3 regions of the Vreelandella profundi genome follow, and region 1 is predicted to be linked to each of the others. Evidence: predicted binding sites of a transcription regulator. Region 1 holds the regulator's gene; each other region holds the start of a gene.
What was found. Region 1 encodes LexA, which represses DNA repair genes until DNA is damaged. Its sites were predicted from a motif close to TACTGTNTANNTANACAGTA; they were not measured.
Positions count from the first base shown of each region.

Region 2: KUO20_RS09695 (PA0069 family radical SAM protein) is a predicted target of LexA. The motif match lies at 4,558-4,577, and genes of this name have one in related genera.
Region 3: KUO20_RS03055 (LexA family protein) is a predicted target of LexA. The motif match lies at 2,044-2,063, and genes of this name have one in related genera.

Region 1 is NZ_CP077941.1:1,867,461-1,874,143, reverse strand. Features, by position in the region: gene KUO20_RS08575 (ribonuclease J) at 1-1,344, opposite strand, end outside; gene purU (formyltetrahydrofolate deformylase) at 1,614-2,468, shown strand; gene lexA (transcriptional repressor LexA) at 2,572-3,249, opposite strand; gene KUO20_RS08560 (TetR/AcrR family transcriptional regulator) at 3,515-4,192, shown strand; gene KUO20_RS08555 (L,D-transpeptidase) at 4,170-4,706, shown strand; gene nagZ (beta-N-acetylhexosaminidase) at 4,824-5,855, shown strand; gene KUO20_RS08545 (hypoxanthine-guanine phosphoribosyltransferase) at 5,907-6,485, shown strand; gene ppsR (posphoenolpyruvate synthetase regulatory kinase/phosphorylase PpsR) at 6,503-6,683, opposite strand, start outside.
Region 2 is NZ_CP077941.1:2,103,947-2,110,629, forward strand. Features, by position in the region: gene KUO20_RS09660 (TRAP transporter small permease subunit) at 1-199, opposite strand, end outside; gene KUO20_RS09665 (TetR/AcrR family transcriptional regulator) at 220-825, opposite strand; gene KUO20_RS09670 (C4-dicarboxylate TRAP transporter substrate-binding protein) at 886-2,022, opposite strand; gene KUO20_RS09675 (AzlC family ABC transporter permease) at 2,260-2,922, shown strand; gene KUO20_RS09680 (AzlD domain-containing protein) at 2,919-3,233, shown strand; gene KUO20_RS09685 (MliC family protein) at 3,251-3,619, opposite strand; gene KUO20_RS09690 (SDR family oxidoreductase) at 3,689-4,420, opposite strand; gene KUO20_RS09695 (PA0069 family radical SAM protein) at 4,591-5,673, shown strand; gene KUO20_RS09700 (winged helix-turn-helix domain-containing protein) at 5,716-6,015, shown strand; gene KUO20_RS09705 (DUF2797 domain-containing protein) at 6,025-6,683, opposite strand, start outside.
Region 3 is NZ_CP077941.1:651,185-657,867, forward strand. Features, by position in the region: gene KUO20_RS03045 (sodium ion-translocating decarboxylase subunit beta) at 1-727, shown strand, start outside; gene KUO20_RS03050 (IMPACT family protein) at 871-1,494, opposite strand; gene KUO20_RS03055 (LexA family protein) at 1,494-1,883, opposite strand; gene ccmA (cytochrome c biogenesis heme-transporting ATPase CcmA) at 2,193-2,813, shown strand; gene ccmB (heme exporter protein CcmB) at 2,931-3,599, shown strand; gene KUO20_RS03070 (heme ABC transporter permease) at 3,614-4,381, shown strand; gene ccmD (heme exporter protein CcmD) at 4,381-4,569, shown strand; gene ccmE (cytochrome c maturation protein CcmE) at 4,559-5,023, shown strand; gene KUO20_RS03085 (heme lyase CcmF/NrfE family subunit) at 5,075-6,683, shown strand, end outside.

The sequences.
Region 1 (6,683 bases):
GCTAATGGTCACGGGCAGCGCTAAATATAGGCTGCCGCGTCGAGCCGTGGAAATGGCCGCATCTAATCCTGGATGTGGAACAACGCTGTTCTGATTAACAATGCAGGGCGGCTGCACATGGCGCGCTTCACGGTGAAGGCCGTGATTGTCAAAGCATAACAAATCACCATTGACCGGCGTTAGCGGTGCGCTAATGCCCAGCTGCTCAGCAATCGTCTGATGCGCCTTCTGATGCCTTGCTTCACCGTGAACAGGCATCAAGTATTTAGGCTTCAGCCACTGGTAAAGCTTAATTAACTCCTCCTGTGCAGGGTGGCCGGTCGCATGCAGCTCAGGGTGGTTCACCTCGTCGTAAATACGTACACCCAGCTGGGTTAAGCGCTTTTTAAGCTGATCAATGGGGCGCTCGTTGCCGGGTATGACCTTGGCCGAAAAAATAACGTTATCGCCCGGCTGTAAGTCGACAGAAGGGTGGCGGCCCTGAGCTAATCTCTGCAGCGCCGCTCGGGACTCCCCTTGGCTGCCTGTCGCAATGATGACGACTTCATCGGGCGGCAGGTAGCCCAAGTCGTGATTGGGCACTAGAGGCGGTAAGTCATCCATGTATCCCAGCCCGCGCGCGACGCTGACCATGCGCTCCATTGAGCGGCCCATTAAGCTGATACGCCGGCCACACTGGTGCGCGGCGCGGCCTATCGCAAGCACCCGTGCCAAGTTGCTTGCAAAGCACGAGACCACGACGCGGCCCTCACAGCGGCTGAGCGTTTTTGCTAACGCCCGAGCGACGTCCCCCTCGCTGCCTGAATGGCCGGGCATAGGAGCGTTGGTTGAGTCGCCCACGACTAAGTCGATGGGGGCAAGAGCTTTGAATTGAGCTGGGCTTATCGGCGTGCCAATCAGCGGCTCGGGATCAAGTTTCCAATCGCCGGTATGTAAAACGCGGTAACCACCGGCCAGCATCATCAGAGCACAGCTTTCGGGGATGGAGTGCGTTAAAAGCAAATAGCGAAGAGTGAATGGGCCGCTTTCGAGGGCTTCGCCAGGCTCAATGACCTGTATAGCTGCGCTGCTAAGCTGATGCTCAGCAAATTTTAGTCTAAGCAGCCCTGCTGCCAGCGGCGTGGCATAAATAGGGCAGTTCCACATGGGCCAGAGCCAGGCAACCGCGCCGATGTGATCTTCATGACCATGCGTGATAAACAGTGCTTTGGGTACGATCCCCAGCGCCTTCGGCGTATCTAAGTTGGGTACCTGAAGCGGTGAGTTAGGAAGATCTTGACGAATCATCATGCCGCAGTCGACGGCAATCCAATGATTATCATAGCCGTATAGCGTCAGATTCATTCCGATCTCACCACATCCCCCCAGCGGCAATATGCGCAGCGGTGGACGACGGCGGGGACGAATTTGAACGCGTGAAGAATGCATTAGTTATGAAGAGCCTAAAAAGTAGTGACTTAACTATACGGGAAGGCAGGGGCGGCTAACAATCATCGTTGTCCTTCCGATACACTATGCAGCTTCGTTAACATGCCAAGGTGATGGTTTGTTAGGTCGGTTTAACCGGCTAGTTTTTCATCAGTGATGTTTGAAATAGGTCAAGAGTAACCCCCATGTCGCATTATTATCGTTTAGTTGTTTCTTGCCCTGATCGAGTGGGCATTGTTGCACGCGTGTCGAGTTTTATTGCCCAGCAAGGTGGGTCGATTACTGAAGCCAGCCAGCATTCGGACTTAGAAACCGGCCGCTTTTTTATGCGTTATGAAATCCTGGCGGATTCAGTGGGTATGTCGGTAGAAGCGCTACGCGCCGCATTTGAGCCGGTAGCCCGAGAATTCAGCATGCAGTGGGCGTTGGTCGATACTCAAAAGCGTCGTCGTGTGGTGCTAATGGTGTCGCGAGAATCGCACTGCTTAGTAGACCTGCTGTATCGCTGGCAGTCGGGTGAATTGGATTGCGATATTGTTGGCGTTATTTCCAACCATGACGATATGCGTTCGCTGACGCAGTGGTACGGGATTCCTTATCATCACGTGCCGGTAGACCCGGCAGATAAGCAGTCATCGTTTGCCAAAGTGCAGGCTGAAATCGATAGCGCACGCGCGGACTGCGTCGTACTAGCACGCTATATGCAAATCCTGCCACCTGAGCTGTGCGCCCGCTATTCAGGCAAGGTAATCAATATTCACCACAGCTTCTTGCCCTCATTTGCAGGAGCAAAACCTTATCACCAGGCCTACCAGCGCGGCGTTAAGCTGATTGGCGCTACCTGCCACTATGTCACCGAGGAGCTTGATGCGGGCCCCATCATTGAGCAAGATATCCACCGTGTTAGCCACTGCCATACGCCCACTGATTTAGTGCGTTTTGGGCGCGATGTTGAGAAAGCGGTACTGGCACGCGGTTTGCGCTGGCACCTAGAAGACCGCGTGCTGATCCATGGCAATAAAACGGTGGTGTTTAGCTAAACGGCTCATCAGTGAGGCAGCGCTATCGCCACGGGGAAGCCGCGCCTTTGCGGCTTCCCCGATCAGAAGCGGTAAAGGCACGGATAGCTGGCTTATGCTGTGCTTAACCTAACGCCTGACCATTGCCGCCGCGAATCACGCCAACGCCAACGCCTTCTATATCGAGCGACTGGGAGCGCAGATCGATTTCAATCGGCGCAAAGTCGGCGTTCTCTGCGAACAGAGTGACCTGGTGACCCTGGCGCTTAAAGCGTTTCACCGTGACTTCATCATCTAAGCGGGCAACGACTATCTGACCATCGCGGACACGCTCAGTACGATGAACGGCCAGCAGGTCACCCTCTAAAATGCCGATATCTTTCATAGATAATCCGCGAACGCGCAGCAAGTAATCCGCTTTTGGCGTGAAATACTCGGCGGGCAACGGGCAGTAGCGATCAATATGCTCGGCAGCCAAGATAGGACTGCCGGCGGCTACCTCACCAATGACAGGCAGGCCCGTCTGAGAAGGCTCTAGCGTGGCAGAAAGCGCCGTGACAGACGTGTCCACTACGTCTTGAGGCTCCTGGTTAGGCAAGCGTATGCCGCGTGACGTATTGCGAATAATGCGGATAACACCCTTGCGTTCAAGTGCGCGTAGATGCTCTTCAGCGGCGTTGGGTGAGCGAAAGCCAAGCGCTTTGGCGATTTCTGCGCGCGTCGGAGGGTAGCCAAATTCGCCCATGGTCTTAACAATAAAATCAAATACATGCTGTTGGCGAGCGGTTAGTGGACGCGACATACCAAGCTCCAAAATTGTGAATAGACGGTCATAAAATGAAGGTAACTTAAACGATAAGTGTTTAAGTATACAGTATGTCTCTCTGTCCAGTATATGGCCTTGTCAATGCCGATATTTCCTGCTCTGAGAGTGCTTCAATGGTTTGAAACTAAGCGTTTTCTTATGAATACCCAGGCAGTCTGATAACAAATCAAGCGTTGAGACTACCCAGGTTATGGCATAGTATTTTGCGATGTTTTAAACACCTGTTTCTCTGGAGAGCATCATGGCTCAATCTGATACGGTGACCCGTATACTTGATACCGCTGAAGTGCTTTTTGCAGAGCGTGGTTTCGCTGAAACCTCGCTGCGCAACATCACTAGCAAGGCGCGCGTCAATCTTGCTGCTGTGAATTATCATTTTGGCTCCAAAAAAGCCTTAATCCAGGCTGTTTTTTCCCGCTATCTGGATCCTTTTACGCTGCGATTTCACACTGCGCTTGATGAGCTTGAGGCTCAGCATAATGGGCAGGTTATTCCGCTAGAAACGCTGCTTGAGACCATGGCAACGACGGTTCTTGCGGTGCCCGCTGAGCGTAATAGCTTGAAGGTGTTTATGCGCCTGCTAGGTTTAGCTTACAGTCAGGCCCAAGGGCATTTAAGGCGACATATACAGCAAGAGTATGGGGATGTGTTTACGCGCTTCACGGAACTCGTGCGCCAAGCAACCCCGGAGCTGCCAGACGCCGAGCGCTTTTGGCGGCTACACTTCATGCTAGGCACGGTTATATTCACCCTGTCAGGCCTTGATGCCCTGCGTGATATCGCGGAAAAGGACTATCATGAGCAGGTGTCGGTACGGGACTTAGTCCGGCGCCTGAGGCCGGTCGTTGTTGCCGCCATGAATGCGCCATTACCCCCAGCTTTAGAAGAAGGACACCATGCAAACGCCAAGGCTAGCTGAGCTACCTCCAACCGAGAACATCTGGCTTGAGATAGATACCACCGAGCAGCGGCTGCGCTGTTGGCGGGGGCCAAAAGTGCTGCATGAATGCGCCATTTCTTCAGGTGTTGCCGGTGTTGGCGAGCACAATGGTAGCGGTAAAACGCCGCATGGCTGGCACTACGTGCGCGCGGCGATTGGCAATGGCTTGCCGGAGAATGCGGTGTTTCGTGGCCGCCGCTGGACGGAGGAAGTCTTTTCGCCCGCGTTAGACGAGGCCTACCCGCAGCGCGATTGGATTTTGACGCGGATCCTGTGGCTTTGTGGGTTAGAGAGAGGCGTGAACCGTGGCGGTCAGGTTGACTCCCAGCGGCGCTATATCTATCTACACGGTACGCCCGCTGACCAGCCGATGGGCGTCGCCGCCTCTCACGGATGCATTCGGCTACGCAACAATGATTTGCTGCCTATCTTTGCATTGTCGTTGCCCGGTACCCCCGTTTGGTTGCACGGTGAAAGGCAGTGCTTTGACTAAACGAAGCTTTGACTAAAAGACGCTGAGCGGTATTGGGGGCAGGCTGCAAATGGCCCCGTCTTTGACACTGATAAATGATCGTCTAAAATCATCGCCCCTCTTATTGGACTTCTCACGATGACTCAACCTCTAGGCCCGGTCATGCTTGACCTTGAAGGCCCAACATTAACTCGCGACGAAAAGCGCTTGCTGCTTGAACCCACGGTAGGGGGCGTTATTTTATTTGCCCGTAATGTCGAAAACGGCTACCAGGTGCGCAAGCTGTGTAGCGATATTCGCCGCGTGCGGGGTGATTTATTGATCGCGGTTGACCAGGAGGGCGGGCGCGTTCAGCGCATTAAAGAAGGATTAACACGCCTTCCTGCCATGGCGCGCATTGGTGAGTGCTACAGCGCTAACGCAGAAGACGGCCTCGCGTTGGCAAAAGATGCTGGCTGGCTGCTGGGCATGGAAATGGCCGCCTGTGGTTTGGACTTAAGCTTTGCGCCGGTGCTTGATGTTGAAAGCGGTATATCAAGCGTGATTGGTGACCGCAGTTTTAGTCATGATCCACAGCATGTGGCCGCGCTGGGTGGTGCTTTTGTGCAAGGTCTTCACGAGGCGGGGATGGCCGCTGTCGGTAAGCACTTCCCTGGTCATGGCAGTGTCGCTGCCGACTCTCACGTCGCGCTGCCGGTGGATGATCGGCCTCTTGAGGTGATTAAACAGCATGATCTAGTGCCCTTTTATCATCTGGCAGGCCAGCTAGAAGGGATCATGCCCGCCCACGTTATTTACAGTGCTTTTGATTCCCGACCTGCAGGCTTTTCGCCTAGCTGGTTAGGCATGCTGCGCGAGTCGCTGGGCTTTAAGGGCTGCATCTTTTCTGATGATTTAAGCATGGCGGGTGCCCACGAAGCCGGTGAGCCTAAGGATCGTGCTCGTGCAGCGTTAGCCGCAGGTTGCGATATGCTGCTGGTATGCAATGACCGCGCCGCGGCACTTGAGGTAATGAGCGCCTGCCAAGATATCGACGCTAAACGCGCCGCCAAGCTCCGTTACAGCCGCGCACGGCCGGACTTAGATGCATTAAGTGCGCTAGGGCGTTGGCGGCGCACCCACGCTAAATTAGAAGCGCTGGCCAGTCAGACGAATGCCAGCACCCTCTAAGCGCACTTGCTAACCTATATCAAGATTTTTAAACCGCCGCGGAGTTGTTAGATGTCGAAGTTGGATAAAGAAGCGTTGGAGTCACTGGACTCAATGCGTGAGCTAATGGATAACGCCGACTGCTTAATCTCCCAGCAGGAGGTAGAGCGGGCGCTTGATCGTATGGCGGAAGCGATCACCCGAGATTTAGGCGATAAGCTACCGGTTTTTTACTGCGTTATGAACGGCGGTTTGATTACCACCGGCCACCTGCTTACCCGGCTGGGCTTCCCATTAGAAGTGGATTATCTGCATGCCACCCGTTATCGCAATGAGCTGCGCGGCGGCGAGCTTTTTTGGCGCGTCTCGCCGGAAGTCCCCATGGCCGGTCGCCATGTCGTTATTGTCGATGACATTTTAGACGAAGGCGCAACGTTAGCCGGTATTTTGGCCTACTGCCAAGAAGCTAAGGCCGCCAGCGTTACCACGGCTGTGCTGGTCGATAAACAGCACAACCGCAAAGCGGTACCCGGCTTAAAGGCCGACTACTGCAGCTTGGAAGTGGCTGACCGCTATGTGTTTGGCTTTGGCATGGACTATAAAGGCTACTGGCGCAACGCCCCGGGTATTTTTGCACCCAAAGGCATGTAATTGTTAGACATTCAATATTAGCGGGGCGAAAAGCGCCTCGCTAATCCAGTTTCGGCAATCATTCGCGTCGAAATCTCTTCAACTGAGAAGCGGGTCGCATCTATAAAAGGGATATGCATCGTGCGATACAGCGACTCTGCTTGATCTACCTCCTGCAAACATTGATCGATTGAGCTGTAGCGGCTGTTAGGGCGTCTT
Region 2 (6,683 bases), 240 kb from region 1:
CAATGGGCAAAAAAACCACCGCAACCATGTAATAGAAGGAGACGAACTCCAGCGTTCCGGTAAACGATTTGCCAAAGAAATAACGCAGCCCTACATCCAGCGAGACATGTAGTGCCATGAGGATAAGAAACAGCGCCGCCAACACTAGTGCACTCTTGGCAACCCATTGGCTTAATGACTCAACAATGCGCGCGATCATACATACTCTCTTTTCTTCGCTTACGAAGATGAAAAGCCAAGCTCGATAAGGGCATCTTTCCAGAACAGCAGCATATCGCGGTAAAGCTCTGGATCGTCACGCCATATGCTCTGAGCGCCCATGCCGCGCATCATGCAAAGCGTGGCATTCAGGGCCACGCGCTTTTTCCGTGACGTATGCCTGGAGCTGGCAACCAGCTGTTCCCATATAGCCTCTAAAGAGCCATTGAACTTGGCCGCAAGGGGAATAAGCACTTTCATGATGTCAGGATCGGTACGAGCGGTAGTCAAATACTCCAACGTCACCATGTACAGATCTCCTTTGAAATGCTCGTGCAGTACTCTCAGCAGGCTATCGAAGTCAAAATTTCCCTCCTGCACGCTGACCGCCAGTTGGCGAACGCTCTCAACCTCTTGGTTAAGTAAGTCCTCCAGTGCTGACTGCATCAAAAGCGTTTTGGACGGATAGTGATGAACCAAAGCCCCGCGAGAGACACCGGCCTGACGAGCGACATCCACCGTCGAAGTGGCACGAATTCCCTTGGCAAGGACGCATTCGATCGTTGCCTGCATCACGCGAGCCTGAGTGTTGCGTGAGCGCTCTTCCTGGTTTTGTCGCTTCGTCATACCGGTCCCTACTTATTGCATTAACGTTGGCTGCCTAAGAGGCAAACAGAATACGTTAAATTAATAAATGCCGTAATCAGCGGGAAGCTTGCTATAGATTTCATCCATCGCCAGCTGGGCCAAGGCAGCTTCATCGCTGCGATCAACGCCTTCAAGCAGCTCTTGCCACTTTTCATAAGTTCTTAGGAAATCATCAATCAGAGCTTCGGGGTCTTCCACACCGTACTCATCGCGCGCTTTGTCGTAGACGTTGGCAAGTGCCTGCTCGCGGAAAGCGACCACGGAATCCATGAGATCGGCTTCCGGCTCATAGACGTTGTTACCTAGCTCTTTGGCCTCTTCGATAGCAGACTCTGAAGCGCTAATAAATTGCACAATCATGCGCGTCATGGCTTGGGCCGTAGCTTGCTTGAAAACATCGCGCTGCGCGTCATCAAGGCCTGACCAAAACTCTTCGTTAAAGCCCCACTGAGGGCCAGACCAGTACATGCCGGTAGGCAGAAGCGTTGTATGCTCGGCAACTTCCCAGAGGGAGCGATCAATCAGGTCGTTAGTCGCGTTGGTAGCACAATCCAGTGATCCACGATCAAGACCACTATACATTTCACTGGAAGGAACATTTACTGGAGTACCGCCCGCTTGTTCTACCCAGGCAGACACCGTTGAACCTGCGGTGCGGATACGCTTGCCGCGCAGCTCTTCAAGATTACGCACCGGCTCCCTGCAAAACATCATGTACGGTGGGGTGCTATAAGCTCCCAGATAAACGATATTAAGCTCTTCCCACTCAGCTAGCTGGGTGGGATTGTTCAGGCTAAAGTCGGTAACCGCCAGTATGCTGATTAGCGGGTCATCATAGTTAAACCCCAGTTCCTGAACCGCATTGGCAACCGGCATTTCGGAAGGCGTGTAAATAGCCGCATGGTGCGCTACCTGCACAATATTGTCTTGAATACCCTGCAAATTAGCACGCGGTGCTAGCAGTACAGTCCCGGTATAAACCTCGGGCTGAAGCTCTCCATTAGAAAGCTCCTTGACCATTTCAGCCCATTCGATATAACCATAGCGGGAGTGAGGATGCTGCTGGTCATAAAACGAATTGGCAATAAATGAAGTTGAGGCTTGAGCGGAATTTGCTATTACCGGTAAGGCTAAAGCCGCCACAGCCATTGTTATTACATTGCGCTTGAAGTTCATATATCAGTCTCCTGAACCGAATCAATCGGCTTTTTTTAGTGTTATATTGTTTCATTTTTTTAATAACACATTGCCTAGCGGTATATGTGTACTGTTAAATCTAAACGTCAGGAATAATAAAAACAAGCAGGACTGTTTGTTTTTATTATTCACTATCAAAAGATGCCAAGTAAGCTTATGAATAAAAGAGAAAATAAAATAAAATTAGATACGGCAGGCACGTGGCGAGGTATCCGTATGATGCTTCCTTTGGCCGCTTTCACGGTGGCGTTTGGTTTAGCCTTCGGCGTAGCAGCTATCCATGCAGGCATCGCTCGTTGGGAAGCGATGTTAATGAGCGTGTTTGTATTTGCTGCTCCCTCACAGTTTGCGGCACTTGAACTATGGACAACACCGCTGCCCCTTCTGGCCCTGGCGATGACGACCATGGCCATTCATACCAGACACCTATTAATGAGTGCATCGCTTTATCCTTGGCTCAAGCCATTACCTTTACCGCAGCGATTTGCCGTCATTTTTATGCTAACGGATTCAAATTGGGCCATGGCACTGGGCGAATATCAGCGAGGAGAGCGCAATATTGGCATTCTTCTAGGAGGGGGTATCGCGCTATGGGCTGCCTGGGTAATAGGCACGGGTATAGGCTTGGCATTTGGCGGTGGCATCCATCAACCTGAACGCTTTGGTCTTGACGTGATCATGCTATGTTTTCTGTTGGTGATCGTGATAGGTGGTAACCCAAAGGTAGTAATGATTCTTCCGTGGCTAGCAGCAGCGCTCAGTGCACTGCTAGCCTATTGGTGGCTACCGCCCTATCTACATGTAATGGTTGGCGCACTGACAGGAGGAATGGTCGCCATATTACTTCCCAAACGTTGGTATAAGGCGGGTGTTTTGTGAGTTTGTCACCAGTATGGCAATCGCTATTCGCCATCGTGCTGATGGTAGTTATCGGCTACGGGTCTCGAATTTTGGGACTACTCATTATGGCCCGCATACCATTAAGCCCTAACACTCGTCTGTTTATTGACGCCATGTCTAGCTCAGTGCTTATTGCCATCATCACCCCCATCATTGTGCATGGTGACGGCGGAACCCGGTTTGCTGCTTTAATGGCAGGCGCTGTCGCTATTATCTTAAAAAGTCCTCTGGCATCAATTGCCGTTGGCATTATATGTGCGGCAAGCTGGCGTTGGTGGTTTGTTACATAACTAATTGCTAGCCTAGTTCAAAGTTCCGCACAGCGCTCGATGGTGCCACCAGAAGTGCCGTCAGCCAAGTGGCTGAAAAGAGTACCCTCAGATCCCGAGCCAGAGCCTTTGGCCCACCACTCTAAATCGTCACCCACATAGCGCGCCCCGCTGCCAGAAACTGCAATTTGCATACCGTAGCTTCGACCCTTGTATTGCACCCTCGCCGTGTCTGTTGAGGGGTAGGCAGCGGCTATCGTTTCTCCGCTTTCACACTGATAGCGGTGCAGACTAGATGCTGAAGGTGTCGCGGCAGGCGCTTGGGCAGCTACTTGATTCTGCACTGAAGTTGCACAGCCCGACATGAGCAGTATTGAAGTAATTGTCAGTGGAACGAAAATTTTCAAATGAACCTCCCAATTCTTGTGACATAGACGGGTCAACATCGCTTAGTTCTGTCTTCAATATGAGGGATATTACCGCCCGCCCGCTACATCAATAAATGATCCCGTCACATAAGAGGCTTCATCCGACAGTAACCAAGCGATGCTATTCGCCACTTCCTCAGCGGTACCGCCACGCTGCATAGGAATCTGCGGTGCCAAGCGATCAACCCGCCCTGGCTCGCCACCATCGGCATGCATATCGGTGTAGATAGATCCGGGGCGAACGGCGTTGACACGAATACCCAAGGCGGCAACTTCTAAAGATAATCCTTTAGTCAGCGTGTCCATGGCTCCTTTCGATACGGCGTAGTCAACGTATTCAAAGGGCGAGCCTGTTTGTGAGGCGCGCGAAGAGACATTGACGATCGCACTGCCTTGCTCAAAGCGCCGGATAGCTTCTCTGCAACACAGAAAACAGCTGTCGACGTTGCTACTCATAACCTGTTTGAAGCGTTCAAAGTCGATATCAACTAACTTAGATTGCGTAAACAAAACACCCGCATTGTTAACCAAGTGGGTCACGCTTCCAAGGTGCGTCTCTGCCGCATCAAACAAGCGGATGACGTCAGCTTCCTTGCTGACATCCGCTTGACAAGCAAAGGCTCGGCCGCCGCCACGTACAATGGAATCAACCACCTCTTTTGCTCGCTCTTGATTAGCCAGATAGTTGACACACACCGCATAGCCTTTGGCGCCAAGCAGTAATGACGTGGCCGCTCCAATACCTCGGCCTCCTCCTGTCACGATGACTACTTTCGACATAATTCTTCCTCAGTAGCGCGTTAATGGCCGGTTCATGCAAATACCTTAACCGTGAAATAACGCATTGGATAGCGTCTTGTTCACTGCATTACACGCTGAACAACTGGCTGGCTATTGATTTCTTTTCGCTTCGCAACTACTGTATATAAAATCATAAAAGAGGTGAACACATGGCATCTCTTGGCCAGCCTTTCCAGCCAAACCACTACAAGGGCCGCGGTGCGACGTATGATCCGCACAACCGCTTTGCGCCGACACAAAGCATCGCAGAAGACGACGGATGGTGGCGTGAGGAAGCGTCCGCGACCATTGCCACAGAAGTGCGTGAGGAAGTTAGCAAGAGCGCACTGTCGTGGAATAAATCGCCGGATTTACCTTTTGACCGCTCATTAAATCCTTATCGCGGCTGCGAGCATGGCTGCGTTTACTGCTATGCCCGCCCTTCCCATGCCTACTGGGATCTGTCGCCTGGGTTAGATTTTGAAACCAAGCTGATTGCCCGCAGCGGTTTGGTTGAGCAATTATCAGAGGAGCTTTGCCACCCCAGCTATGTGTGCAGGCCAATTAATCTTTCCGGCAATACTGACTGTTATCAACCTTTAGAGGCTACCCATCAAACCACCCGCCGGTTGTTGGAACTGTTATTAGCGTGCCGCCACCCCGTCACCATTGTGACCAAAAGCACCTTAGTGCTGCGTGATTTAGAGCTATTGGCCGAGATGGCCGAGCACCGCTTGGTGCGTGTTTTTGTTAGCTTGACCAGCCTGGATGCCAACTTAAAACGCACCTTAGAGCCACGCGCGGCGTCGCCCCAGGCACGTTTGAGAGCGATACGAGAACTGAATACGGCGGGCATTCCGGTGGGAACGCTGATTTCGCCGGTGATACCAGGGCTTACGGATCACGAAATCGAAAAACTATTGGAAGCCGCCAGCCGCGCCGGTGCACGCACCGCGGCCTGGATGCTGCTGCGCTTGCCCTATGAAGTCGCACCGCTGTTTGAAGCGTGGTTGGAAACACACTACCCAGAGCGGGCCGCTAAAGTCATGAGCCTAATGCGCCAATGCCGGGGCGGGAAGATATACGACGCTCAGTTCGGTAAACGCTTTCGCGGTGAAGGCGTCTTTGCAGATTTGATCGCGCAACGCTTCGCCCGCGCCAGCCGCCAATGGAAGATGCAGGATCGCACCGAGCAGGGCTTAAACACGCGCGATTTTCGTCCACCACGGGCGCAGGGAGATTTATTCATTTAAGCTAGGCAGCAACGCCAATAAGTTTGCTGCAAAGGAAGCCCCATGCCCGACCTTAGTAAAACCAAATCAAGCTTTTATAGACGTTTATACGTGGCCCATTTGATTGAGCAAGGCATTGCCAGTGTACCTGCGATAATAGAAACCACCGGCATGCCACGACGCACTGCTCAGGACACGATAACATCGCTTGCCGAACTGGATATTGAGTGTGTATTTACGAAAGACGAGGGCCAACGCCATAACATTGGCCGCTACCAGATTCAAAACTGGGGCGCCATTGACCCCCGCTGGGTAGCCACACATGCTGAACGGTTAAAACAAGTGCTTGGCTATGCAGGTTAGTGTTTTCATCTAACTCACCTGAATCTCGTAACCCGTGAATTTACGCAGGTTAATCACGCCGCTATCGAGTATCAAATACTGCCCTTTAATCCCCTGCAGCAGGCCTTCCACCAGCGGCTGCTTATCAAAGTTATGCGACGCGACTTTTTTTGGAAAGACGCTAACCGGATAGTGAAAATGATGCGCTGGCTGATCTAGCGTGCGAATAGCGTCTGCGCCATGGGTATCACGCAACTGGCTCAAGCCACTGGATAACAGGCTTAGCAAACGGTCACGCTCGGCGCTTAAATCCATGACGTCGACATCGCCCTTAAGCATGGCTCGCCAGTTAGTGCGGTCTGACACCTGCTCTTTGAACAGCATTTCGACGAACCCTGACTGCTGACGAGTATCCACTTCAAGAATAGGCAGCGCCTGAATCGCGCCTTGATCTAGCCAACGGGTAGGCATCTGTGTGTTGCGCGTAATGCCTACCTTGATGCCGGAAGAGTTGGCCAAATACACCACGTGAGGCTGAAAGCAATGGCGCTCGCCCCACTCAGGCTCGCGGCAGGTGCCTTGAAAAAAGTGGCAGGTTTCAGGCTTCATAATGCAGGTATCGCACTGCGCTAATCGTTTGAAACACGGATAACAGTGGCCCTGGGCAAAACTCTTCTTCGTGGCTCGCC
Region 3 (6,683 bases), 1.2 Mb from region 1:
TAATCAGGCGGCCGCTATTGGTATTATCGGTGGCGCGGATGGCCCGACGTCTATTTACGTATCAAGCGTGCTAGCGCCTGAGCTGCTGGGTGCGATCGCCGTAGCCGCTTACGCGTATATGGCATTGGTGCCGTTGATTCAGCCGCCAATCATGCGTCTTTTGACCACTCAGAAAGAGCGTGAAATTAAAATGACGCAGCTACGGGCGGTGTCCAGGCTGGAAAAAGTCGTCTTCCCGCTGATGCTGTTGATTTTGGTTGCGCTGTTTTTACCCGATGCTGCGCCGCTGCTGGGCATGTTCTGTTTCGGTAATCTGATGCGCGAGTGTGGGGTGGTCGAGCGCTTGTCGGATACCGCGCAAAACGCGCTGATCAATATCGTAACGATTATCCTAGGTTTGTCCGTGGGCTCTAAACTCATGGCCGAAAGCTTTCTGGCATTTGAGACGCTGGGGATACTGGGATTAGGGATTGTCGCTTTTGGTATTGGTACGGCCGCCGGGGTATTGATGGCCAAACTAATGAACCTGGTGAGTAAAATGCCCATTAATCCGCTCATTGGCGCCGCAGGCGTGTCCGCCGTGCCGATGGCAGCCCGTGTGGCGAATAAAGTAGGGCTTGAAGCCAACCCGCATAACTTTCTGTTAATGCACGCCATGGGTCCCAACGTGGCCGGGGTGATTGGCTCAGCGGTCGCTGCCGGGGTAATGATTAAATATCTGGGTTAATCGGCCATTGGCATCAGAGTGCATACTCAGGCCGTTTTTAAGCGTTGGTTTTAATAGCGGATTTTAAAAACAGGTTTTAGGCGCAGAGTTGAAACGTTAGCGATGAGAGCGCGGCATGCTGAAGATTTCAGCTGTCGCGTTTTTTATGGCAGGGCGGTATGAAACTCAATCGTGCTCTTTAAGCGGTTTTCCAGCGGGGAAAAGTCGAGCGGGCAGTCGCGTGGCCAGCCAACGGCTAACCGGACGCCGTTTCCATCGTAATCGGCTTGTTCAATGGGAATATCCCGCTCTTCGCACCAGGCGCGAGCAATCGCTTCTTGGGCAAAACTTAGTCGTAGGGTGTAAATGTCGCGCTCAATGACCTCGCAGGTGGGCAGTGTCTCAAGCGCATGGCTGACTGCCTGAGCGTAGGCGCGGGCTAAACCACCGGTGCCAAGCTTTGTGCCACCAAAATAACGAATGACCACACAGCCAATGTGACCAAGCTGACTGCCTTGTAGCACCTGATACATCGGCCTGCCGGCGGTACCGCCAGGTTCACCATCGTCAGAGAAGCCAATAAAGTTCTGCTCGCCTGGCGGCCCTGCAATGTAGGCAGTGCAGTGATGGCTCGCATTAGGGTGTGCCGTTTTAGCAGCATTCAGCAGAGCGGTGAACGCACCAATGTCAGGGGCGTAACATATCCAGGTTATAAATTGGCTCTTCTCTACGTCAATGTCAGCCGTATGCCATATGGATGCAGGCAGTTTGGGAACCCGGTAACGCATTAATGCTCCGTAATAGCAGGCTTGCTCACATGAGGTTCAACACCCATCACCATGCCAAGTACCTGAATATCTCGATTATGCAAAAATAGCGCTGGCTGCAGCGCGTCTTCTGGCCATAGCTGCACGCCAGAACGGCTTATGGCGAGCTGCTTAAGCGCTATTTTCTGCTGATTGATTTCGGCAACGGCGGTTTCTGTTTGAGTATCGTGCTGGTAGCGCCGAATAATAATGACATCGCCATCGAATAAGTTGCAATCGCGCATCGCATTGCCGCGTACTTTAAGCGCATAGGTGTTGTGCCGCGTAACGTTAGACGCCAATGCATAAGGGCGCGGCAGTGGCTGCCTGTGAGTGGGCGTAGCGGTAGATGCTGCCATTGATATCGTCATTTGGGAATCTCCATTGCTACGCCGGCTGGTTAGGCTTCGTTCATGCGTAGTGGCCTTAAAGGTAGCGACCTTAAACATTGACTGCAGACAATCGCTTTAGCGGTGCAGGCGTTGCTGAATCGCGCAAAGCATGTCTTTCCATACAGTGGTTTTAGTATAGGCCTGTTTTTGCATACAGTGCTAGCGGTAATTCGTCTAATTAGTCATTGGTGTCCATTGTTCAAACGGCTGGCGGTAGATCGTGCAAGTGGCGAGAAGAAGGCTTTCCGTGTAGAGTTCGACGCGAAATCAATGTGCCTGGAGAGACGCTTGAGCCTGCATCTACAAGCCCAAGAGCTTGGCTGTGAACGTGATGACCGCTGGCTATTTAAAGGGCTGAATCTGGATATCCATAGCGGTGAAATCGTGCGTATTGAAGGGCCCAATGGCTGCGGCAAAACAACCCTGCTAAAGATCCTCTCCGGGCAGCTCAGCGACTATCAGGGCGCGCTGTTCTGGAATGGCACGTTAATGAACAAGGCGCGTGACCACTTTCTCGCCAATCTGTTGTATTTGGGACATGCCCCCGGCATAAAATTAGGGCTTTCGCCGCTAGAAAATTTGGCGTGGTATCAGGCGCTGAGCGATGAAAAAAACGACGAAGAGCAGCGATTGAATGCGCTTGAAAGCGTCGGGCTTACTGGTTTTGAAGAGGTGCCTGCCGGGCAGCTGTCGGCGGGTCAGCAGCGGCGAGTGGCATTGGCGCGGTTAACGCTGACGCCGCGAGCGCTGTGGGTATTGGATGAGCCCTTTACCGCGATTGATCGTAATGGCACTGCTGATCTTGAAAGGCAGCTTGTTGCGCATGCAGAGTCAGGTGGCAGCGTACTCGTCACTACACATCACGAGCTATCCGCCTCGCCGCTGCTGAGGCAGGTAGCGCTGGGGTAGAAGGAGACAGCGTTGCATCGCACTTCAAATGGCTCTTCACAGCCTTCAACGCCTGGTTGTTTAGACGGTTCAGCGATCGGCCCGGTTGCGCCGCTGCGCGACTATAAGGGCGGGCTAATGACAGCGGTAAAAGCCACGCTATTACGTGATTTAACGCTGTTACTTCGCCGTCGCGGTGACATTCTTAATCCATTAGTATTTTTTGCGCTCGTGATTACCCTGTTCCCAATGGCTATTTCCCCCAACCCTGAGCTGTTGGCAATGATTGCACCGGGTTTGCTCTGGGTGGCCGCGCTATTAGCCGCGCTGCTGTCATTAGATAGCCTGTTTCGCAGCGACTATGACGATGGCAGTCTTGAGCAACTGCTGTTAGCCCCGCACTCATTGGCCGCGTTGAGCCTAGCAAAAGTAGTCGTTCATTGGCTGCTAACCGGCTTGCCCTTAGCGCTGATCGCGCCGCTGTTAGGCATTATGCTGTCGCTGCCTAGCGGCAGCTACGCCGCGTTAACGCTGTCGCTTGCGCTGGGGTCGGCCAGCCTGAGTTTGATTGGCGCGATTGGCGCGGCGCTAACCGTCGGCTTGGCGCGCGGCGGCGTGCTGCTCTCGTTGCTGGTGCTGCCGCTGACGATCCCGATATTGATTTTTGGCGCGGGCGCGGTGCAGGCGGCGATTGTCGGCAGCGGTGTCGCCGCACATTTAGCTATTTTAGGCGCGCTGCTTGCCGCCTCGCTGATGCTGGCGCCGTGGGCGATTGCCGCATCGCTGCGTATTAGTATTAACGGTTGAGGACAAAACACGCTATGTGGGCCTTTATACATAAGCTGGGATCGCCTCGGTGGTTCTATGGCATAAGTGCTAAAATACAGCCCTGGTTTTGGGCCGCCGCGGTGCTGCTATTGGTCGTTGGTTCGCTATGGGGGCTGGTATTTGCGCCTGCGGATTACCAGCAGGGCAACAGCTTCCGGATTATTTATGTACACGTGCCGGCTGCTTTGTTGGCTCAATCCATTTTTATCGCCATGGCCGTGTCGGGCCTGGTGTTTATGGTTTGGAAAATTAAAGTAGCCGATATGGCGGCGACAGTGATGGCGCCGTTTGGGGCAGTGATGACCTTTATAGCGCTGTTTTCCGGTGCCGTATGGGGGGTGCCTACCTGGGGTACCTGGTGGATGTGGGATGCGCGGCTCACTTCAATGCTGATTCTGCTGTTTCTTTATCTCGGCATCATCGCCTTACGTGGCGCGTTTGCCCGGCGCGACAGCGGCTCTCGTGCTGCTTCGGTGCTGACGATGGTGGGTATTATCAATATTCCCATCATTAAGTATTCGGTTGATTGGTGGTACACCCTGCATCAGCCCGCTTCATTTACGTTAACCTCGCGGCCGACCATGCCCACACAAATGTGGCTGCCGCTGGTCATTATGCTGCTGGGTTTTTACTGCTTCTTTATCGCGATAACGCTGATGCGCACGCGTAGCGAGATTCTGCGGCGGGAAGCCAGTAAGCGCTGGGTGCAAGAGTTGCTGACAGATCCGATGTTGAGCACTGCAACGAAGAAGGCGCACTAATGGCATTTACCTCCTTTTCTGACTTTCTCGCCATGGGCGGCCATGCTCCTTACGTTTGGGCGGCCTGGGGCGTGACGGCACTATTGATGCTCGCAAGCGCTTGGCATGCGCGCCTTGAACAGCGTCAATTGCTTAGGGTCTTGAAGCGTCGTGCCAGGCGCTCGAAAGGAGCGCGCCATGACGCCTAAACGAAAACAGAAGCTGTTTGTTATCCTAGGCTTGGTGTCGCTGGCGGCGATCGCCGTAGGGCTAACTCTTTACGCGCTGCGCGCTAATATTAATTTGTTTTTTAGCCCGGTACAGATCGCCCAAGGTGAAGCCCCCATGGCGCGACAAATTCGTGCCGGTGGGATGGTCAAAGAAGGTTCGGTGGCCCGCGACCCTGACAGCCTGGACGTTGAATTTATCGTGACGGACTATGTTGATGACCTTCAGGTCACTTATAGCGGCATCTTGCCCGACCTTTTTCGTGAAGGCCAAGGCGTGGTAGTGGTGGGTGAGCTTCAGGCCGACGGCCATTTGTACGCCGATAAGGTCCTTGCCCGTCACGATGAGAACTATATGCCGCCGGAAGTAGCCCAGGCGTTGAAAGAGGCGGGTTATTCGCCTGCCGACTATCAGACCAACAGCGCCGGTAAGTAACGATATGGCTGTGCCTGCTTACCGACCAGTCAGTGCTAATTCGGAGCGCCCATGTTCATCACAATGATTCCTGAAATTGGCCACTTTGCGCTGATTATTGCGCTGCTTATGGCAGTGGTGCAGGCGGTGATGCCACTTGCCGGCGCGGCGACGCGAAGGCCCCTGTGGATGGCCTACGGCCAAGCGATGGCGGCAGGGCAGTTTTTGTTTGTCGCCATCGCCTACGGCTGCCTAACCGCGAGCTATATGCTCGATGATTTTAGCGTGGCGAACGTGGCCAATAACGCCAACTCGCTGCTGCCCTGGTATTACAAATTCAGTGCGGTATGGGGTAATCATGAAGGCTCGGTGCTGCTGTGGAGCCTGATGCTGGCGGGTTGGGGATTTGCTGCAAGTAGGTTCACCGGTAACCTGCCGCGGGATATGGTCGCCCGAGTGATGGGCGTAATGGGCATGGTCTGCGTTGGTTTTTTGCTATTTATTCTGATTACCTCTAACCCCTTTGAACGACTGCTGCCCAACATGCCGTCAGACGGTGCCGACCTGAATCCGCTGCTCCAAGACATTGGGCTTATTGTCCATCCGCCGATGCTTTATATGGGCTATGTGGGCTTTTCTGTGGTGTTTGCATTTGCCATCGCGGCGCTGTTGGGCGGCCGGCTAGATGCGGCCTGGGCGCGCTGGGCGCGGCCTTGGACCAATGTAGCGTGGGCATTTTTGACCGTAGGCATCGCGCTGGGCAGTTGGTGGGCTTATTACGAGCTTGGCTGGGGCGGCTGGTGGTTTTGGGACCCGGTTGAAAATGCCTCGCTGCTACCATGGCTAACCGGTACCGCGCTGGTGCACTCGCTGGCGGTGACTGAGAAGCGCGGTTCCTTTAAAAGCTGGACCGTGCTGCTGGCGATTTCGACTTTTTCGCTGTCGCTGATGGGGACTTTTTTAGTGCGCTCCGGCGTATTGACCTCCGTGCATGCTTTCGCCAACGACCCTGACCGTGGGCTCTTTATTCTGATTCTGTTGGCCATTACGGTAACGCTATCACTGCTGCTGTTCGCTCTGCGCGCGCCGCGTGTGAGCCATAGCATCGGCTTTAACTGGCTCTCCCGAGATGCGCTGCTGCTGATCAATAACGTCTTTCTGGTCATTATGACCGTCACCGTGTTACTCGGCACCGTTTATCCGTTGATTCTAGATTCCCTAAATCTTGGAAAAATCAGCGTGGGCCCGCCTTATTTTAACGCGCTGTTTGTGCCATTAACCGTGATGATGTGTGTGTTTATGGGCCTTGGCTCGGTCACCCGTTGGAAAGGTATGGCGGCTAAAGACCTTATCCATAAGCTCTGGTGGGCGGGAACTGCGGCGCTGGTCATTGGGGCAATAATGCCGCTGCTTTATCGCGGCGAGTGGAATCTGCTGGTCTCTCTGGGTATTGTCTCTGCGCTGTGGGTTGTGCTGCCGATACTGCGCGATATCGTTGATAAAACCCGCCATGCCCGCTCGTTTTCCGCCGGGGTGCGCAAGCTCTCATTATCATACTGGGGCATGGTGCTAGGCCACGTGGGCGTAGCTGTCGCCATTGTTGGTGTAACGGTGGTTTCTAACTACAACATTGAACGCAACGTGCGCATGTCACCAGGCACCACGGTAGAAGTGGCGGGCT